DNA from 3 places in the Enterobacter sp. PL_is511 genome. Region 1 is predicted to be linked to each of the others. Evidence: predicted binding sites of a transcription regulator. Region 1 holds the regulator's gene; each other region holds the start of a gene.

Region 1 (6,095 bases):
TTTCTGCGGAAACCCTGGAATATCATTACGGCAAGCATCACCAGACGTACGTCACTAACCTGAACAATCTGATCAAGGGCACCGATTTTGAAGGCAAAACGCTGGAAGAGATCGTCCGCAGCTCAGAGGGTGGCGTATTCAACAACGCGGCTCAGGTGTGGAACCACACCTTCTACTGGCACTGCCTGGCGCCAAACGCCGGTGGCGAACCTGCCGGTGAACTGGCTACCGCTATCAACGCCGCCTTTGGCAGCTTCGCGGATTTCAAAGCGAAATTTACCGATGCAGCCATCAAGAACTTCGGTTCGGGCTGGACGTGGCTGGTTAAAGAGGCGGATGGCAAACTGGCTATCGTGTCCACCTCTAACGCAGGCACCCCGCTGACCACCAGCGCTAAGCCGCTGATGACCGTGGACGTATGGGAACACGCTTACTACATTGATTACCGCAACGCGCGCCCGAACTACCTGGAGCACTTCTGGGCACTGGTTAACTGGGACTTTGTCGCGAAGAACTTCGCCGCGTAAGAGACACGCAGAAGGGTTCGCCCTTCTGCGTTTTTGGTTTATTCCGCAGCGCAGGCTGCTTCAGGCTGTTTACGACCCGACATCATCACCAGCAGCAGGCCGAGCGCGGCAATAATCGCCCCCATCACCGGCACAAAGCTGTACCCCAGTCCCCCTGAAATCACGGCCCCACCGGCCGCCGCACCGAGCGCGTTGCCCAGGTTGAAGGCGCCGATGTTGACCGACGATGAGAGGCCCGGCGCTTCATGCGCGACGCGCATCACGCGCATCTGCAGCGGCGGCACCACGGCAAAGGTGGCGGCTCCCCAGACGACCATTGCGATCGCGGCCCCAAACTCATTACGCGCCAGCCACGGAATGGCAATCATGATGGCAATCAGCAGGGTTAAGAAGCCCTTCAGCGTGCCGCTCACGGAACGGTCGGCAAATTTCCCGCCGAGATAGTTGCCGATCGAGAAGCCCACGCCTATCAGTACCAGCATCGCGGTCACAAAGAGAGGCGTTGCGTGGGTGATGTCATGCAATACCGGTGAAATATAGGTGTAGAGGGTAAACATCGCCCCTGCCCCCAGCACGGTGGTGAGCAGCGCGGAGAGGACCTGCGGGCGCACCAGCACCGACAGCTCTCTGCGCACGTCAGGACGTTCACCCGCGCTGCCTTTCGGCAGGGAGAAGAACAGCGCCACCATCGCGACCACGCCCAGCCCGGCCGTTGCCAGGAAGGACATCCGCCAGCCGATCGCTTCCCCCAGCCAGGTTGCCGCAGGCACCCCGCCGATGTTGGCAATCGTTAGCCCCATAAACATGGTTGCTACGGCGCTGGCCTGCTTATGTTTTGGCACCACGCTGGCAGCCACGACCGATCCCAGCCCGAAGAACGCGCCGTGGTTAAGGCTGGTCAGAATACGAGACAGCATCAGCGTGGTGTAGTCCGGCGAAATGGCCGAAAGCACGTTACCCAGGGTGAAAATCGCCATCAGGAAAATCAGCGCATTGCGGCGCGCGCGGTGCGAAAGGAGAAGCGTCATCAGCGGCGCCCCCACCATCACGCCGATAGCATAGGCGCTGATTAACATCCCTGCCGCAGGGATCGAGACGTCCACGCCGCGGGCGATGACGGGCAGTAACCCCATCGGGGAGAATTCAGTGGTGCCAATCCCAAAAGCGCCAATCGCCAGGGCCAGCAGGGGAAAATTGATTTTCATGCGTCAACTCCGGATGCCGTGTCATGTGGTGACACAGAACAAAGAAGCGGAAAGCATGACATCAATCACAAAAAATGAGAAGTTAACAAAATGGCAAAAGATTTTTGCCAGAGAAGTAACAATCGGGTCGATCGGGAGGGAGAAGGCTCTCCCTCCGCGTAAATCAGTGCAGCGCAGCCGTCAGACCGGCCGCGACAATCAGAGCCAGCACAATAACGGTGGTGAACAGCGAAAACTTCAGATCGGAACTCATCAATTTTTCTCCTTTTAATCCCCCCACGAAAAGTGAGCCTGCTCATTTTTGCATAATTTACGTCAAAAATCTTCCTGGATTTAGGCTGATAAACACTTTACCTCTTCCCCTTTTCATCAAGATAGGACAAAATTCCACGCTAAATTTATTAGCGTACCGGCCATTGACCCCCTCCTGACGTCCCGTGTCGTTTTCCCGGCGTGCCGCAATTCAAGATTGCGTGATAAGGGTGAGAGAAGGCAAACGTTTACCTTCAAGTTTTTCAGGAGTTTAGGATATGGTCTGGAGTGACATTTAATGGCAACAATTAAAGACGTAGCAAAACGCGCAAACGTTTCCACTACAACCGTATCACATGTAATTAACAAAACCCGCTTCGTGGCGGAAGAGACGCGCAACGCCGTCTGGGCAGCGATCAAAGAGCTGCACTATTCGCCAAGTGCGGTTGCGCGCAGCCTCAAGGTTAATCACACCAAATCCATTGGATTGCTGGCCACTAGCAGTGAAGCGGCCTATTTTGCCGAGATCATTGAAGCGGTAGAGAAGAACTGCTTCCAGAAAGGCTATACCCTGATTCTGGGCAACGCATGGAACAGCATAGAAAAACAGCGTGCCTACCTGTCGATGATGGCGCAAAAGCGCGTTGATGGCCTGCTGGTAATGTGTTCCGAGTACCCGGAATCCGTGCTGTCGATGCTCGAAGAGTATCGCCATATTCCCATGGTGGTCATGGACTGGGGCGAAGCGCGCGCGGATTTCACTGATTCCGTTATCGATAATGCCTTTGAAGGCGGCTATATGGCCGGTCGTTATCTGATCGAACGCGGTCACCGCGAGATTGGCGTGATCCCCGGTCCGCTGGAGCGCAACACCGGCGCGGGCCGTCTGGCCGGTTTTATGAAAGCGATGGAAGAAGCGCTGATCAACGTGCCGGAAAACTGGATTGTGCAGGGCGACTTTGAGCCGGAGTCGGGCTACCGCGCAATGCAGCAGATCGTCTCCCAGCCACACCGTCCGACCGCCGTTTTCTGCGGGGGTGACATCATGGCTATGGGCGCGCTCTGCGCTGCCGACGAGCTGGGTCTGCGCGTACCGCAGGATATTTCCGTGATCGGGTATGACAACGTGCGTAACGCGCGTTTCTTCACGCCAGCGTTGACCACCATTCACCAGCCGAAAGATTCGCTGGGCGAAACGGCCTTCAATATGCTGATGGACAGGATCGTCAACAAACGTGAAGAGTCGCAGTCCATTGAAGTTCACCCGCGTCTTATCGAACGCCGTTCCGTTGCGGACGGTCCGTTCCGCGACTACCGTCGTTAATCGCTTTACGGGGCCAGCTATGCTGGCTCCCGTAACCATTCCCGGTTTAGCGTTTCGCTGTCTCCCAGATAATCCAGCAGCCAGGCCATCGCAGGCGAGACATCACTTTGCTGCCAGGTCAGGCAGCAGGCCGCATCCGGGAACGGATTCTCCAGCGTCAGCTCAACCCACTCTCCGGTATCGATGCGCGGACGCGCGAAATGAACGGGCACCATCGCGACGCACAGTCCGGCGCTGAGGCACGTCGCCGACGATTCCCAGTCAGGGGCCACCACCCGCCGCTGGTTGTCCAGAAGCCAGGTGATACGCTTCGGCAATGAACGGGAGGTATCCTCCAGCACCAGCGACGGCCAGTTGCGCAGCGTATCATCGCTGAGCGGCCCCTCCATCACCGCCAGCGGATGATCGCTTGCCACCACGCACTTCCAGCTCAGCATGCCCATATCGCGAAAGGCGTAACGTCCCCCGACCGGGATCGCCTGCGTGGCCCCGATTGCCATCTCTGCCCTGCCGTCCGCCAGCGCATCCCAGACGCCGTTGAACACCTCCTGCGAGACCCGCAGCTCGACATCTGAAAAATGACGATAGAAATCGACGATCATCTGCCGGGTACGTTCCGGCTTAACGATGTTATCCACCGCGATGGAAAGATGCCCCCGCCAGCCGTTAGCGATCTGCTGACACTGTTCGCGGGTGATCTGCATTTTTTTGATAACAGAACGCCCTTCCTTCAAAAACCACGCCCCTGCGGGCGTTAATTCCACATCACGATGGCGCCGCTCAAACAGCGGAACCGCCAGCCACTCCTCCAGCTGACGCACCGTGTAGCTGATGGCCGAAGGGACGCGGTGCAGCTCCTGCGCTGCACCGCTAAAGCTGCCGTTACGTGCAACAGCATCGACCACTTCAAGAGAATAATCTGACCACATTTTCTGCCTGCAAAAAATTTGAATGCACCCGCCAAATATTAGCGTTTCACAAGCCGCTTTGCACTCCCTACACTCTCCGCCAACGTACACCTGCCTCCTCAGGAGAATAAGAGAATGCAACCCAGGAAAGGATTTTTAGTCTGGCTCGGCGGCTTAAGCGTGCTGGGCTTTTTGGCCACCGACATGTACCTGCCCGCGTTTGCCGCGATGCAGGAAGACCTGCAAACCCCTGCGGCGGCCATCAGCGCCAGCCTGAGCCTGTTCCTTGCCGGTTTCGCTTTCGCGCAGCTGCTGTGGGGACCGCTCTCGGATCGCTTTGGTCGTAAACCGGTACTGCTGCTGGGTCTGGCCATTTTTGCCGTGGGCTGCCTGGGGATGCTGTGGGTGCGCGATGCCACCTGGCTGCTGGTGCTGCGCTTTATTCAGGCCGTGGGCGTCTGTGCTGCGGCGGTGACCTGGCAGGCGCTGGTGACCGACTACTATCCGGCTAACCGCACAAACCGTATTTTCGCCACCATTATGCCGCTGGTGGGTCTTTCCCCTGCCCTGGCTCCGCTGCTGGGCAGCTGGATCCTCGCGCACTTTGACTGGCAGGCCATTTTTGCCACGCTGTTTGCCATCACGCTGGTACTGATGCTGCCGGCGTTTGCCCTTAAGCCCGCGCATAAAAAAGAGGCGCATGCGGATGCGAAGCCGATTACCTTCACCTCCCTGCTGAGCGCCAAAGCGTATCGCGGCAATGTCCTGATTTACGCCGCCTGTTCGGCCAGCTTCTTCGCGTGGCTTACCGGCTCGCCGTTCATTCTGCACGATATGAGCTACAGCCCGGCGGCCATCGGTTTGAGCTATGTTCCGCAGACTATCGCCTTCCTGGTGGGCGGGTACGGCTGTCGCGCGGCGCTGCAAAAATGGGAAGGTCAGCAAATGCTGCCATGGCTGCTGGTGCTGTATGCGCTGAGCGTCATCGGCACCTGGGCCGTCGGGTTTATTCCGGGCGCGGGCCTGGCTGAAATTTTGATCCCCTTCTGCGTGATGGCCGTGGCGAACGGGGCGATTTACCCGATTGTTGTAGCCCAAGCGTTGCGTCCGTTCCCGCAGGCGACAGGCCGCGCCGCCGCGCTGCAAAATACCCTGCAGCTGGGTCTGTGCTTCCTGGCAAGTCTGGTGGTCTCGGCGCTGATTGCGACGCCACTGTTAACCACCACCAGCGTGATGCTGGTCACCGTTGCGCTGGCGGTGATGGGCTATCGCATGCAGGCCTCCGCGCAACGTGAGCAGGATAGCGGCGCTCAGGTGGAAACCTCGCATGCCTGATTGCGCCAGAAATCATGTTACATTTCAGTGATTAGGTTGCTAACAATTTTCTATTGAATCACCAAATTTTGAGGCCTATACTAAATTTGGTTCGATTAAATACGATAAATATTAAGTGTTAACGGGAGCCGGAGCGCTCCCGTTTTACCATGGAAGGCATTTCGGCAAGGGTTATCTCCCTTCCTCTGTTCTACGTCGGATATTAGCCTCGCGGTATTTACCGTGAGATTTCTCACAAACCAAAAAAAGCGTCTACGCTGTTTGAAGGTTCTGATCACATCAGGGTGATGGAGAAGCTATGAGTTCATCGTGTATAGAAGAAGTCAGCGTTCCGGACGATAACTGGTCCCGGATCGTCAGTGAACTGTTAGGTCGAGCAGGCATCACTATCAATGGATCATCGCCATCCGATCCTCAGGTTAAACATCCCGACTTTTTTAAACGCGTATTGCGGGAGGGATCGTTAGGCCTGGGAGAAAGCTATATGGACGGCTGGTGGGAGTGCGAACGTCTGGATACCTTTTTTGCCAGCGTGCTGCGTGCC
Region 2 (6,095 bases), 1.0 Mb from region 1:
CTGCTTTTTCTACCTGGCCCAGCTCTTCGAGCAGACGGGACAGGTAAGGCTTCATCAGACCATCGAGATACGCGCTATTAGTCGCCACTCCCGACAGCAGTTCACGGAAGTACAGAACGTCAACGTCTTTCACGTCCTGTTCTGACAGGAACTGGTATTCAACATCAGAGATGTCGTTCTGGGACAACTGCCAGGAGTAAAGTGCCTGGACGGCACATTCACGGGCGCGGCGACGAGCAGCAGGTTTCACGGAATTCCCCTTACAAAAAAATCAGGCCTTGATGGCTTTCAATACATTGATCATTTCAAGCGCGGTCAGTGCAGCTTCTGCACCTTTGTTACCGGCTTTGGTGCCAGCACGTTCGATGGCTTGTTCAATACTTTCGGTGGTCAGCACGCCGAACGCGACAGGAATTTCAGCATCCTGCGCAACGTGTGCCAGACCGTTGCTTGCACCGCCCGCAACGTATTCGAAGTGCGCAGTGCCGCCACGAATAACGGTACCCAGTGCAATCACCGCGTCATATTTACCGGTTTTCGCCAGCGCGCCCGCCGCCAGTGGCAGTTCGTAAGCGCCTGGAACCCAAACAACGGTAATATTGTCATCTTTAACCTGGCCGATACGTTTCAGGGCGTCAATAGCACCTTCCAGCAGGCTGTCGTTGATGAAGTTGTTGAAACGCGCAATGGTGATGGCGACGCGAGCGTCCGGGGTAGCTACAGCAGCTTCAATAATGTTCATACTCTTCCTTTACGGGTTCATTTGGCCCCGCAGGGGGGCGGATTTTATCATAATACTTTGCGCACTGCTTCCCTATTTCAGGAGCAATTACGCTGTCGTTAAGTGGAGGCAGACATCCGGACCTACCGGACGAATCTCGCTAAATTTGAGTTGCGGTGCGTCGGCCAGTTTTTCAAGGCCAGGCAGCACAAACAGGCCGCGCGCATCGTGACCTAACAGTTTAGGCGCAACGTAAACAATCAATTCATCCACCAGTCCGGCCTGTAAGAGCGCACCGGCGAGCGTTGGCCCGGCTTCGACCCAGATGCTGTTCACCTGCTGCTTGCCGAGCAGCATCATCAGCACCACCAGATCCAGATGACCGTTATGCTCCGCCACCATAATGCTGCGCACGCCTTCCGGCCATTCGCGCGTATCTTCTTTAGTGCGGGCAATCCAGGTTTCACCCGGCTGCTGGACGATGCGGTGCTCCGGCGTCACCCGGTTCTGGCTATCAATGACAATACGCAGCGGCTGACGCAGGTTCTCCTGCGGGTAAAGCGCCTGAGTATCGGCATTCAGTTCGTCCCAGCGCACGGTCATAGCCGGATCGTCAGCCAGAACGGTTTCACTGCTGGTGAGAATAGCATGGCTTTGCGCGCGCAGACGTTGCACATCGCGCCTTGCCTGTGGCGACGTGATCCACTGGCTTTCGCCGTTTGCCATCGCCGTACGACCGTCCAGCGAGGCGCCCAGCTTGAGCTGAATATACGGGAACCCCGTGCGCATGCGCTTCAGAAAGCCTTTGTTGAGCGCTTCCGCGTCCTGCATCATCAGGCCATGGCTGACGTCAATGCCTTCCTGCTGCAGGCGATACAGACCGCGTCCGGCTACCTGCGGATTCGGATCCTGCATCGATGCGACCACGCGCGAAACACCTGCCGCGATAAGCGCTTCGCAGCACGGCGGCGTACGCCCGTGATGGCTGCAGGGCTCCAGTGTGACGTAGGCCGTAGCACCGCGCGCCTTCTCGCCGGCCATGCGCAGCGCATGAACCTCAGCATGCGGTTCGCCGGCACGATAGTGAAACCCCTCCCCCACGATCTCGCCATCTTTGACGATAACGCACCCGACGTTCGGGTTAGGATGGGTAGTAAAACGACCGCGCTGCGCCAGCTTCATGGCTCTCGCCATGTAAATCTCATCCTGCATGAGCTTAATCCTGTAAGCGGGCGATCTCTTCGCCAAACTCTTTGATATCTTCGAAACTGCGGTAGACCGAAGCGAAGCGGATATAGGCGACCTTATCGAGCTTTTTCAGCTGCTCCATCACCAGGTTGCCGATCATTTTGCTCGGCACTTCACGCTCACCCAAACCACGAAGGTAAGATTTTATGTGGTTTAACGCCATTTCAACGTCGTCCGCGCTGACGGGACGTTTTTCCAGGGCCTTCAGCATCCCGCTGCGCAGTTTCTCTTCGTTAAACGGCTCTCGCACGTCGTTGCTTTTTACCACGCGCGGCATTACCAGCTCAGCAACCTCAAAGGTCGTGAAACGCTCGTTGCACACCAGACATTGCCGACGACGGCGTACGGATGACCCTTCGCCCACAAGACGAGAGTCGATGACTTTGGTATCCACAGCGGAGCAGAATGGGCAATGCATACGGTATCCCTGTTATCCGGTTAACTAATTTTCATTTTACCCTGATCTGGCCTGACAACAAAGGAAGAGCTTTTTGAGACAAAGGATCTATGTCTGACACGATGATGCTGGCTACCATTAGGACGATCCGTTATTTCAAGGAAATAAACGCAATGACAAGACGTTACCTGAAAATTTTGCTGGTGGGGAGCCTCTTCACCCTTAGCGCCTGTGCACAGCAAACCGAAGTCCGTCAGATGAAACAGAGCGTAAATACGCTCAATACGGCGATGGACAAACTGAACAAAGAAACGGTGAAGATCACCCAGCAAAACGCGCTGAATGCTAAATCCAGCAGCGGGGTTTATCTGCTACCGGGGGCGAATACGCCCGCGCGGCTCAATAGTCAGATTGGCACGCTGAAAATGTCTCTGGTGAACGTGGCGGCGAATGCAAATGGTACTCGCGCAACATTACGCATCCAGGGAGAATCCAACGATCCGTTGCCAGCCTTCAGCGGCACCGTCGAATGGGGACAGATCCAGGGCACCACGGAGAGCTACCAGGAGGTGAATGTTAACCGTCAGCTGTTCACCGCACCGGCCAGCGTGCTGGCTCCGAGCGATGTTGACATTCCACTGCAGATTAACGGACTGACTCCGGATCAGTTAGGTTTCATCCGCATTCACGATATCCAGCCCGCCGCTCAGTAACCCCACTTTTAGCGGAGTGAAATGTCACTCCGCTAACATTTACATTTCGTATGGATTGGCAACATAAATGATTGCCGCTACAATCCCGGCCGTTTAAAGTACGCAAACGTGAACGCAATCGATTACGCGTGTGAGAGATATGTGAAACAACACATATTTTTGTGAGCAGGGATTCCTATAATAGGCACCGCAGAAACACGAAATATTTAGAAACGCAATTCGCGCATTTTTCACTCCCGGAAGGGAATTTCAATCAGTGGCATGATTATGAAAAAAACATTACTCGCAGCTGGCGCCGTGCTGGCACTTTCTTCCTCTTTCACTGTTAACGCAGCGGAAAACGATAAACCACAATATCTCTCCGACTGGTGGCACCAGAGCGTTAACGTGGTCGGCAGCTACCACACGCGCTTTTCTCCGAAGCTGAACAACGACGTTTATCTGGAATACGAAGCGTTTGCTAAAAAAGACTGGTTTGATTTCTACGGCTATATCGATATTCCTAAGACCTTTGACTGGGGTAACGGTAACGACAAAGGTATCTGGTCCGACGGTTCCCCGCTGTTCATGGAAATCGAACCGCGTTTCTCTATTGATAAACTGACGGGTACCGACCTGAGCTTTGGTCCGTTCAAAGAATGGTATTTCGCCAACAACTATATCTACGATATGGGCGATAACAAAGGCAGCCGTCAGAGCACCTGGTACATGGGTCTGGGTACAGATATCGATACCGGTCTGCCAATGGGCCTGTCTCTGAACGTGTATGCTAAATACCAGTGGCAGAACTATGGCGCTTCAAACGAAAACGAGTGGGATGGCTACCGTTTCAAAGTAAAATACTTTGTGCCAATCACTCAGGTTTGGGGTGGCCAACTGACCTACATCGGCTTCACCAACTTCGACTGGGGCTCAGATCTGGGTGATGACAAGAACCGTACCAGTAACTCTATCGCGTCCAGCCACGTTCTGGCCCTGAACTACGATCACTGGCACTACTCTGTCGTCGCGCGTTATTTCCATAACGGCGGCCAGTGGAAAGGTGGGGATACCGTTAACTGGGGTGAGGGTGACTTCACGTCTAAATCAACCGGTTGGGGTGGCTACCTGGTTGTAGGTTACAACTTCTAATCAGTGTGGGTTTCGCCCGGTGGTGCTACGCTTACCGGGCCAACGATCCGAATGCAGGCCGGGTAAGGCGTAGCCGCCACCCGGCTTTTTACTGCTTAACCTTCCGCAAAAAATCTGCCAGAGACCTGTCCGCACTCTCGCTAAACCGCCTTTCCGTAGTCACAATATTGAGGCATCTGTCGAGCCGGAAACAGCGATAGTCATCGCGCCGTTCACACCACGCCGCCAGCAGCCAGCGCTCTCCCCAGAAGAACAGCCCCAGCGGCTGAACCTCACGATTAGACAGCTGTCCTGCTTCATCACGGTAATGCAGCGCCAGCACCTGTTGGGCGGAAATCGCCTGATGAATCCTGTCAAAATCGCTGCGGGAGTGGCTTTGCATGCAAAAATCCGGGGCGTAGATCCGCGTCTGCTCCGCCTTTCGACGACTCTCCTCGGGCAGAATCGCCAGCACCTTTTCCTGAGCCGACTCCAGCTCGCGCGACAGCGATTCGCCTCCCCAGGTTTTGAGCAGGCGAATCGCGACGATCAGCGCCTCAGATTCCTTATTTGTCAGCATCAGTGGCGGCAGGTCAAAACCCGACATCAGCCGATATCCGCTCCCTGCTTCACCTTCCACCGGCACACCGGAAAGCGACAGGTCGCGGATATCGCGGTAGACCGTGCGCTCGGACACGCCAAGCCGGTCCGCCAGATGCGCTGCCGTTGTCAGACGCCTGCCCCGCAGGATCTGCACAATCTGAAACAAACGGTCAGCGCGTCGGGTCATATATTATTCCGCTCTCAGGCAGGTTGATGGAGGCCGACGCGGTTACCCTCGCTGTCGGTAAACAATGCGATAGTGCCAATGCCATGCGGCAGTTCCAGCGGGCCAAACACGCACTCGCCGCCCGCAGAGGCGATGCGATCGAGCGTGGCCGCCAGATTGTCAGTATGCAGGTAAATAATAGCGCCCTGCAAAGACGGTGTAACGCCGTCAAATTTTGCCAGTGCGCCTCCGGTGGCGGGATCCTCATGCGGGAAAACCGCCAGCTCCGCGCAGTCCATTTTCTCGCGACGCAGCGCGAGCTGCATCACCGGCTCATAAAATTTGATGGCGCGCTCCATATCCGAGACCGGAATTTCAAACCAGTTAATGACGCTTTTCATACATCCTCCTGCCTGTTGTTTGGGTTCAGAAGGAGTCTACGACAGGGCTCCTGACAGCATACTGTCAGGAGTGTTTGTCAGAAGGAGATAAAAAAATCCCGGTCAACCGACCGGGATTTCGATAACGCGCTAAACGTCGCCTTACGGCAGAATGGACGGCTGATCCGCCCCTTCTTTCTCGACTTTCTGCTGGAGCAGGTGCTCGCGCTTCATGCCGAGTTTCAATGCCAGTGCGGACGCGACGTAGATAGACGACGCTGTACCGATGGTGACACCAATCAACATGGTCAGCGAGAAGCCTTCCAGCACCGGACCACCGAAGAGGAACAGCATCAGGATCACCATCAGGGTAGTACCGGAGGTGATCAAGGTACGGTGCAGCGTCTGGGTCAACGACACGTTAAAGATTTCGTACGGCGTACCGCGACGGATCTTACGGAAGTTTTCACGAATACGGTCAGATACCACGATACTGTCGTTCAGTGAGTAACCGATAACGGACATCAGGGATGCCACAATCGTCAGGTCAATCTCAATGTGGAACAGCGACAGTATGCCCATGGTGATCACCACGTCGTGCGCCAGAGCGATAACCACACCGGCCGCCAGTCGCCACTCAAAGCGGAAACCGACGTACACCAGGATGGAAATCAGCGCCACCAGCAGCGCCATCGCGCCGGTCTGCGCCAGGTCAGCACCCACACTTGGACCGACGAACTCAATACGCTTAACCGCT
Region 3 (6,095 bases), on a different contig from region 1:
ATATCCTGATGGCGGAAGCGGCCTTCCATTTCGTACAGCACGCCTTCGCGCAGCGCGCCGTCGGAGAGACGCAGTTCCTTAATCGCCAGCGCATCAAACACGCCGCACAGGATCGCAAGCCCCGGTACGAAGACTGATTTACGCTCATCGGACAGGCCCGGCAGGCTCAGGGCGTCGAAGCTTTTATGCTTCAGCACCTCTTCGGTGAGCAGAGCCAGGCGTTCAGGGGTAATAATCCCGTCTTTTTCACCCATCGCCAGCAGCACCTCATGCGCCGCTTTGATGGTGCCTGACGCGCCCAGCGCCACGTTCCAGCCCTGAATTCGGTACTGCCAGGCCAGGTTTTCCAGCTTCTGGACGGCCGCCATACGCGCACGCTGGAAGTTCTCGCGGGTGATGGTGCCGCCCGGGAAATACATCTGCGCGAAGCTGACGCAGCCCATACGGCGGCTTTCCACTAGGCGTGGCTCAAAGTCTTCGCCGATCACCAGCTCCGTTGAGCCGCCGCCGATATCGATAACCAGCTTGCGCCCTTTTTCCGGCTGGGTGTGCTCAACGCCCATGAAAATCAGACGCGCTTCCTCGTTGCCGGAGATGATCTCAATCGGGTAGGGGATCACTTTTTCGGCCCGTTTGAGAAACTCCGGCGCGTTCAGTGCCTGGCGCAGTGTGTGGGTGCCCACAATGCACACGCTGGAGGGCGAGAAGCCCTGCAGGCGTTCAGCAAACAGCGACAGGCAGTTTAACCCACGCTCCATTGCCTCTTCGCTGAGCATGCTGCGTTCATCAAGGCCATCCGCCAGGTGCACGCGCTGCTTCAGACGACCGATGATCTGCAGCGCGCCATCCACCTCACGGGCGATGACCATGTGGAAACTGTTAGAGCCAAGATCGACCGCGGCGAATTCCTGCGGGCGTGGGGTCTTATCATTTATCGGCATAGGTTAATCGGGTTGCTCGAGTGATTTGATATAGTCGTAAATCGCCAGTTGCGACCGCACTTTGCGGCGGTTGCCGCGCGGTACATAGCGGTTACTGAGTTCTTTGTCGATATAGCGTGCTTTCACGGTATCGCTGAACAGAATCTCGCTGATGTCGAGGATCTGCTGCTTCAGGCGCGGATCCAGCAGCGGTGCCGCGACTTCAATTCGGTAGTCAATATTGCGCGTCATCCAGTCTGCCGAAGAGAGATAGACCTGTTTATCACCCGCATTATCGAAAATATAGACCCGATCGTGTTCCAGATAGCGGTCAACAATGCTGATCACGCGAATATTGTCGCTGATGCCTTCCAGTTCCGGGATCAACGAGCACATGCCGCGGATCAGCAGGTTAACCGGCACGCCGGAGCTGGACGCGGCGTACAGCCTGTCTACCAGCCCTTTGTCCACCAGGTTGTTGAGCTTCAGGGTGATGCCGGACGACAGCCCTTTCTGGGCATTGGCGATCTCTTTATCGATCATATCGTACAGCAGACGGCGCGAGTTCTGCGGCGAGACCAGCAGATAGTCGAAGCTTACCGGACGGTACGGGTTCTCAATAAAGTTAAAGACCCGGCGCACCTCGTTGGTGATGCGGGCATCGGCGGTCAGCAGCGAGTAGTCGGTATAGATTCGCGCCGTTTTCTCGTTAAAGTTCCCGGTACCGATGTGGGCGTAGCGTACCACCTCGTCGCCCTCTTTACGGGAGATGAGGAACAGCTTGGCGTGAATTTTCAGCCCCGGCGCGGAGAAGATGACGTGTACACCGGCTTCCGTCAGACGACGCGCCCAGTGAATGTTCGCCTCTTCGTCGAAGCGCGCCTGCAGCTCCACCACCACGGTCACTTTTTTGGCGTTGTGCGCCGCGTGGATCATCGCATCGATGATGCGGGAATCTTTTGCGACGCGGTAGATGTTTATTTTGATCGCCAGCACGCTCGGGTCGAACGAGGCCTGACGCAGCAGTTCCAGCACGTGTTCAAAGGTGTGATACGGATAGTAGAGCAGGACATCGCGTTCGCGGATGGCGTCAAAACCGTTGCGGAATTTATCGAACCAGAGATGGCGCAGGCGCGGCAGCGGCTTGTTCACCAGATTGGCTTTGCCGACGTTCGGGAAACCGATAAAGTCTTTAAAGTTGTGGTAACGGCCACCCGGCACGATGGAGTCATAGCGCGAAATGGTCAGCTTCTCGCGCAGCATCTCCACCATGGCGTCCGGCATATCGCGCTGATAGACAAAGCGCACCGGCTCGGCCGTCAGGCGCTGTTTCAGGCTGGACGACATCAGCTCCATCAGGCTGGCTTCCATCTCGTGCACCAGGTCATATTCGGCGTCACGGGTCATCTTCATCGAGTAGGCGTTTAACGCATCGTAATCGAAGAAGCCTTTGAAGATGTCGTCCAGACAGTAGCGCAGGATGTTATCGAGCAGGATCATCGGCTTGCGTCTGCGCGGGGTTTCCGGCGGCAGGTTCACGAAGCGCGGGACCTTGTCGGACGGGATCTCCAGCAGCGCGTAACGGATGGATTCACCGCGGATAATTTCCACGGCCAGATAGGTGTAGTCATCTTTCAGGAACTGCACCAGATCGGTTTCGCGGTTGATGAGAATCGGGGTAATGTGCTGGCGCAGGTACTGTTTAAAATAGTGGCGCAGCCAGTTTTGTTGGTTAACGGAAAGCTGACGTTCGTTAATCAGGAAGATTTGATTACGCGCCATCTCCAGCAGCAGTTCGTTATACAGGCCGTCAAATTCCTGATCGGCTTTCAACACGCGGGACTGGATTTTGCCCAGCAGGTGCCGCGAGTGCGAGTTTAGACCCTGTTCTTCGCTGATGATGATGCGTCTTTTCAGCTCGGCAAAGCGAACCTTGTAGAACTCATCCAGGTTGTTGGAATAGATGCCCAAAAAACGCATGCGCTCGATCAGCGGGTTACTTTTGTCTGCCGCTTCCTGGAGTACACGTTCGTTAAATGCTAACCAGCTTAGCTCTTTCTCGATATATAACTTTTCCTGACCCATTACAGCTCACACTCCAGTTCAATCACAGGACGTGGTAAATCCGTCTCGTCCTTATTATGGCGAGCATTTCCACGATATGTCCAACAGTGCCAGAAAAGTATGACAGTTATTTTTTTTGTGGGGGATTTTAGAAGGTTGGAGAAGGGGATATCGGGTAATGCAATGAACAGGTCGGGTAAGCGCAGCTGCGCTACCCGACATAACAAACTACTCTTCGGCAGCATGACCCTGCGGGGGTAACTTCACGCCGTCCAGCCAGGCTGCGCCGTCGCGCATTTCGAGACGCCCGTCGACAAACCAGCTTACCACCAGCGGGTAGATGGCATGCTCCTGGGTCTGCACGCGTTCGGTCACGTCTTCTTCGCTGTCGCCGTCAAAGACCGGGACTTTGGCCTGCAGGATCACCGGACCGCCGTCCAGCTCGCCGGTAACGAAATGCACGGAGGTGCCGTGCTCCTCATCGCCGTTTTCCAGGACCTGACGATGGGTGTGCAGGCCGGGATATTTCGGCAGAAGAGAAGGGTGGATATTCAGCAGACGTCCGGCGAAGTGTTCTACAAAAGCCGGGCTCAGAATACGCATATAGCCCGCCAGCACCACGACGTCCGGTGCGTAGGCATCAATCTCATGCACCAGCTCGCGGTCAAAGGCTTCACGCCCGGCGAACTGGCTGGCTTCCAGCGCGTGCGCAGGGATGTTCGCTTCCCGCGCGCGCTCAAGGCCGAACGCGTCGGCCTTGTTGCTGAAAACTGCCCGAATGGTGCCATTGATTTTCTTCTGTTTGCAGGCGTCAATTATCGCCTGCAAATTGCTTCCGTTGCCGGAAATGAGCACCACGATGTTTTTCATTCAATGACCACACGCTGTTCGGAATCGGAGGATTTAATCGTACCGATTTTCCACGCGTTTTCACCTTTTTCAGTCAGCAGCTTGACCGCTTTATCCGCTTCGCTTGCCGGCAGGGCGATAACCATGCCCACGCCGCAGTTAAAGGTGCGGTACATTTCGTGGGAGCTCACGTTGCCTGCGGTCTGCAGCCAGTTAAACACGGCTGGCCACTGCCATGAGGATTCGTCGATCACCGCCTGGGTGTTGTCCGGCAGGACGCGCGGGATGTTTTCCCAGAAGCCGCCGCCGGTCAGGTGAGCGATAGCGTGAACGTCGACGTTCTCGATAAGCTCAAGCACGTTTTTCACGTAGATGCGGGTCGGGGCCAGCAGATGGTCAGCCAGCGGTTTACCGTCAAGCTCGGTCGTCAGCGGGTCACAGCCGCTCACTTCGATGATTTTACGCACCAGGGAGTAGCCATTGGAGTGCGGGCCGCTGGAGGCCAGCGCGATCAGCACATCGCCATCGGCCACTTTGCTGCCGTCGATAATTTCTGATTTTTCTACTACACCGACGCAGAAGCCCGCGACGTCATAATCTTCGCCGTGATACATGCCCGGCATTTCCGCGGTTTCACCGCCAACCAGCGCACAGCCAGACTGCAGGCACCCTTCGGCGATACCGTTGATCACGCTTGCCGCGGTATCTACGTCCAGTTTGCCGGTCGCGTAGTAATCGAGGAAGAACAGCGGCTCTGCGCCCTGAACCACCAGGTCATTCACGCACATCGCGACCAGATCGATACCGATCGTGTCGTGACGCTTTAAATCCATCGCCAGGCGCAGTTTAGTGCCTACACCGTCAGTTCCCGAGACCAGAACAGGTTCACGATATTTTTGCGGCAGCGCGCACAGTGCGCCGAATCCACCCAGACCACCCATCACTTCCGGGCGGCGGGTTTTTTTCACCACACCTTTGATTCGGTCAACCAGCGCATTACCTGCGTCAATATCAACACCGGCATCTTTGTAGCTGAGAGAAGTTTTGTTGGTCACGGCTTAAATCCCCACGCGATTGCATAGCTAGTAAGAAAAATCGGCGCAATTCTAACAGTCCAGGCAAACGTTTGCGAGCCTATTCTGGACGTAGGGATCTTTTTTTACGCGCAGCCTGCCAGTGCGCCCAAACTTGCGTCTGTTCACGAAAATGAAACCGGTTTCGGTATTCTCCTTGCAACCCGAAACGGCTTTGCACATCATTCAACTGAAACCGGTTTCTGTAATTGTTTTTGCAGAAAATAACGCAGAATGAGGGAAAGTGAATGTCAGGATTTAAAGCAGATTTTCTGTGGGGCGGTGCGGTTGCGGCGCACCAGCTCGAAGGCGGCTGGAAAGAGGGCGGCAAGGGGGTGAGTGTGGCCGATGTGATGACCGCAGGCGCGCACGGCGTGCCGCGTGAAATCACCAACGGCGTGCTGGACGGGAAAAACTACCCTAACCATGAAGCCATCGATTTCTACCACCGCTATAAAGAAGACATCAAACTCTTTGCCGAGATGGGGTTCAAATGCTTCCGCACCTCTATTGCCTGGACGCGGATCTTCCCGAAAGGCGACGAGCTTGAGCCGAACGAGGCAGGCCTGAAATTCTATGACGACCTGTTCGACGAGTGTCTGAAGCACGGCATCGAACCGGTTATTACCCTGTCTCACTTCGAGATGCCGTTCCATCTGGTCACGGAATACGGCGGCTGGCGCAATCGTAAGCTGATCGACTTCTTCGTTCGTTTTGCAAAAGTGGTTTTCCAGCGCTATCAGCACAAGGTGAAGTACTGGATGACCTTTAACGAGATCAACAACCAGGCCAACTTCCACGAAGACTTTGCCCCATTCACCAACTCGGGGCTGAAGTACGCGCCGGGCGAAGATCGCGAGCCGGTAATGTTCCAGGCCGCGCACTATGAGCTGGTGGCCAGCGCGCTGGCGGTGAAGGCGGGGCGCGAGATTAACCCGTCCCTGCAGATCGGCTGCATGATTGCCATGTGTCCTATCTATCCACTGACCTGCGCGCCGGACGATATGATGATGGCGATGAATGCCATGCACCGCCGCTACTGGTTCACCGACGTGCACGTGCGCGGCAAGTACCCGCAGCATCTGCTCAACTACTTCGAACGTCGCGGCTTCGCGCTGGATATTACCGAAGAAGATAAAGCGGCGCTGACGCAGGGCTGCGTGGACTACATCGGGTTTAGCTATTATAT

What was found. Region 1 encodes PurR, which represses purine synthesis genes. Its sites were predicted from a motif close to CANGCAAACGTTTGCNTG; they were not measured.
Region 2: a site for PurR is predicted at 3,191-3,208, ahead of AC0TN7_RS15925 (nucleoside-specific channel-forming protein Tsx). Genes of this name have one in related genera too.
Region 3: a site for PurR is predicted at 4,949-4,966, ahead of purM (phosphoribosylformylglycinamidine cyclo-ligase). Genes of this name have one in related genera too.

The regions. Positions count from the first base shown of each region.
Region 1 is NZ_JBVPGP010000024.1:1,150,944-1,157,038, reverse strand. Features, by position in the region: gene sodB (superoxide dismutase [Fe]) at 1-527, shown strand, start outside; gene AC0TN7_RS21095 (MFS transporter) at 566-1,732, opposite strand; gene cydH (cytochrome bd-I oxidase subunit CydH) at 1,896-1,985, opposite strand; gene purR (HTH-type transcriptional repressor PurR) at 2,283-3,308, shown strand; gene punR (DNA-binding transcriptional activator PunR) at 3,326-4,237, opposite strand; gene punC (purine nucleoside transporter PunC) at 4,352-5,551, shown strand; gene cfa (cyclopropane fatty acyl phospholipid synthase) at 5,850-6,095, shown strand, end outside.
Region 2 is NZ_JBVPGP010000024.1:106,904-112,998, reverse strand. Features, by position in the region: gene nusB (transcription antitermination factor NusB) at 1-250, opposite strand, end outside; gene ribH (6,7-dimethyl-8-ribityllumazine synthase) at 272-742, opposite strand; gene ribD (bifunctional diaminohydroxyphosphoribosylaminopyrimidine deaminase/5-amino-6-(5-phosphoribosylamino)uracil reductase RibD) at 830-1,933, opposite strand; gene nrdR (transcriptional regulator NrdR) at 1,938-2,387, opposite strand; gene AC0TN7_RS15930 (SadB/YajI family lipoprotein) at 2,540-3,079, shown strand; gene AC0TN7_RS15925 (nucleoside-specific channel-forming protein Tsx) at 3,347-4,210, shown strand; gene AC0TN7_RS15920 (helix-turn-helix transcriptional regulator) at 4,299-4,979, opposite strand; gene AC0TN7_RS15915 (VOC family protein) at 4,994-5,359, opposite strand; gene secF (protein translocase subunit SecF) at 5,501-6,095, opposite strand, start outside.
Region 3 is NZ_JBVPGP010000021.1:240,520-246,614, reverse strand. Features, by position in the region: gene ppx (exopolyphosphatase) at 1-941, opposite strand, end outside; gene ppk1 (polyphosphate kinase 1) at 945-3,005, opposite strand; gene purN (phosphoribosylglycinamide formyltransferase) at 3,213-3,854, opposite strand; gene purM (phosphoribosylformylglycinamidine cyclo-ligase) at 3,851-4,888, opposite strand; gene AC0TN7_RS10495 (6-phospho-beta-glucosidase) at 5,155-6,095, shown strand, end outside.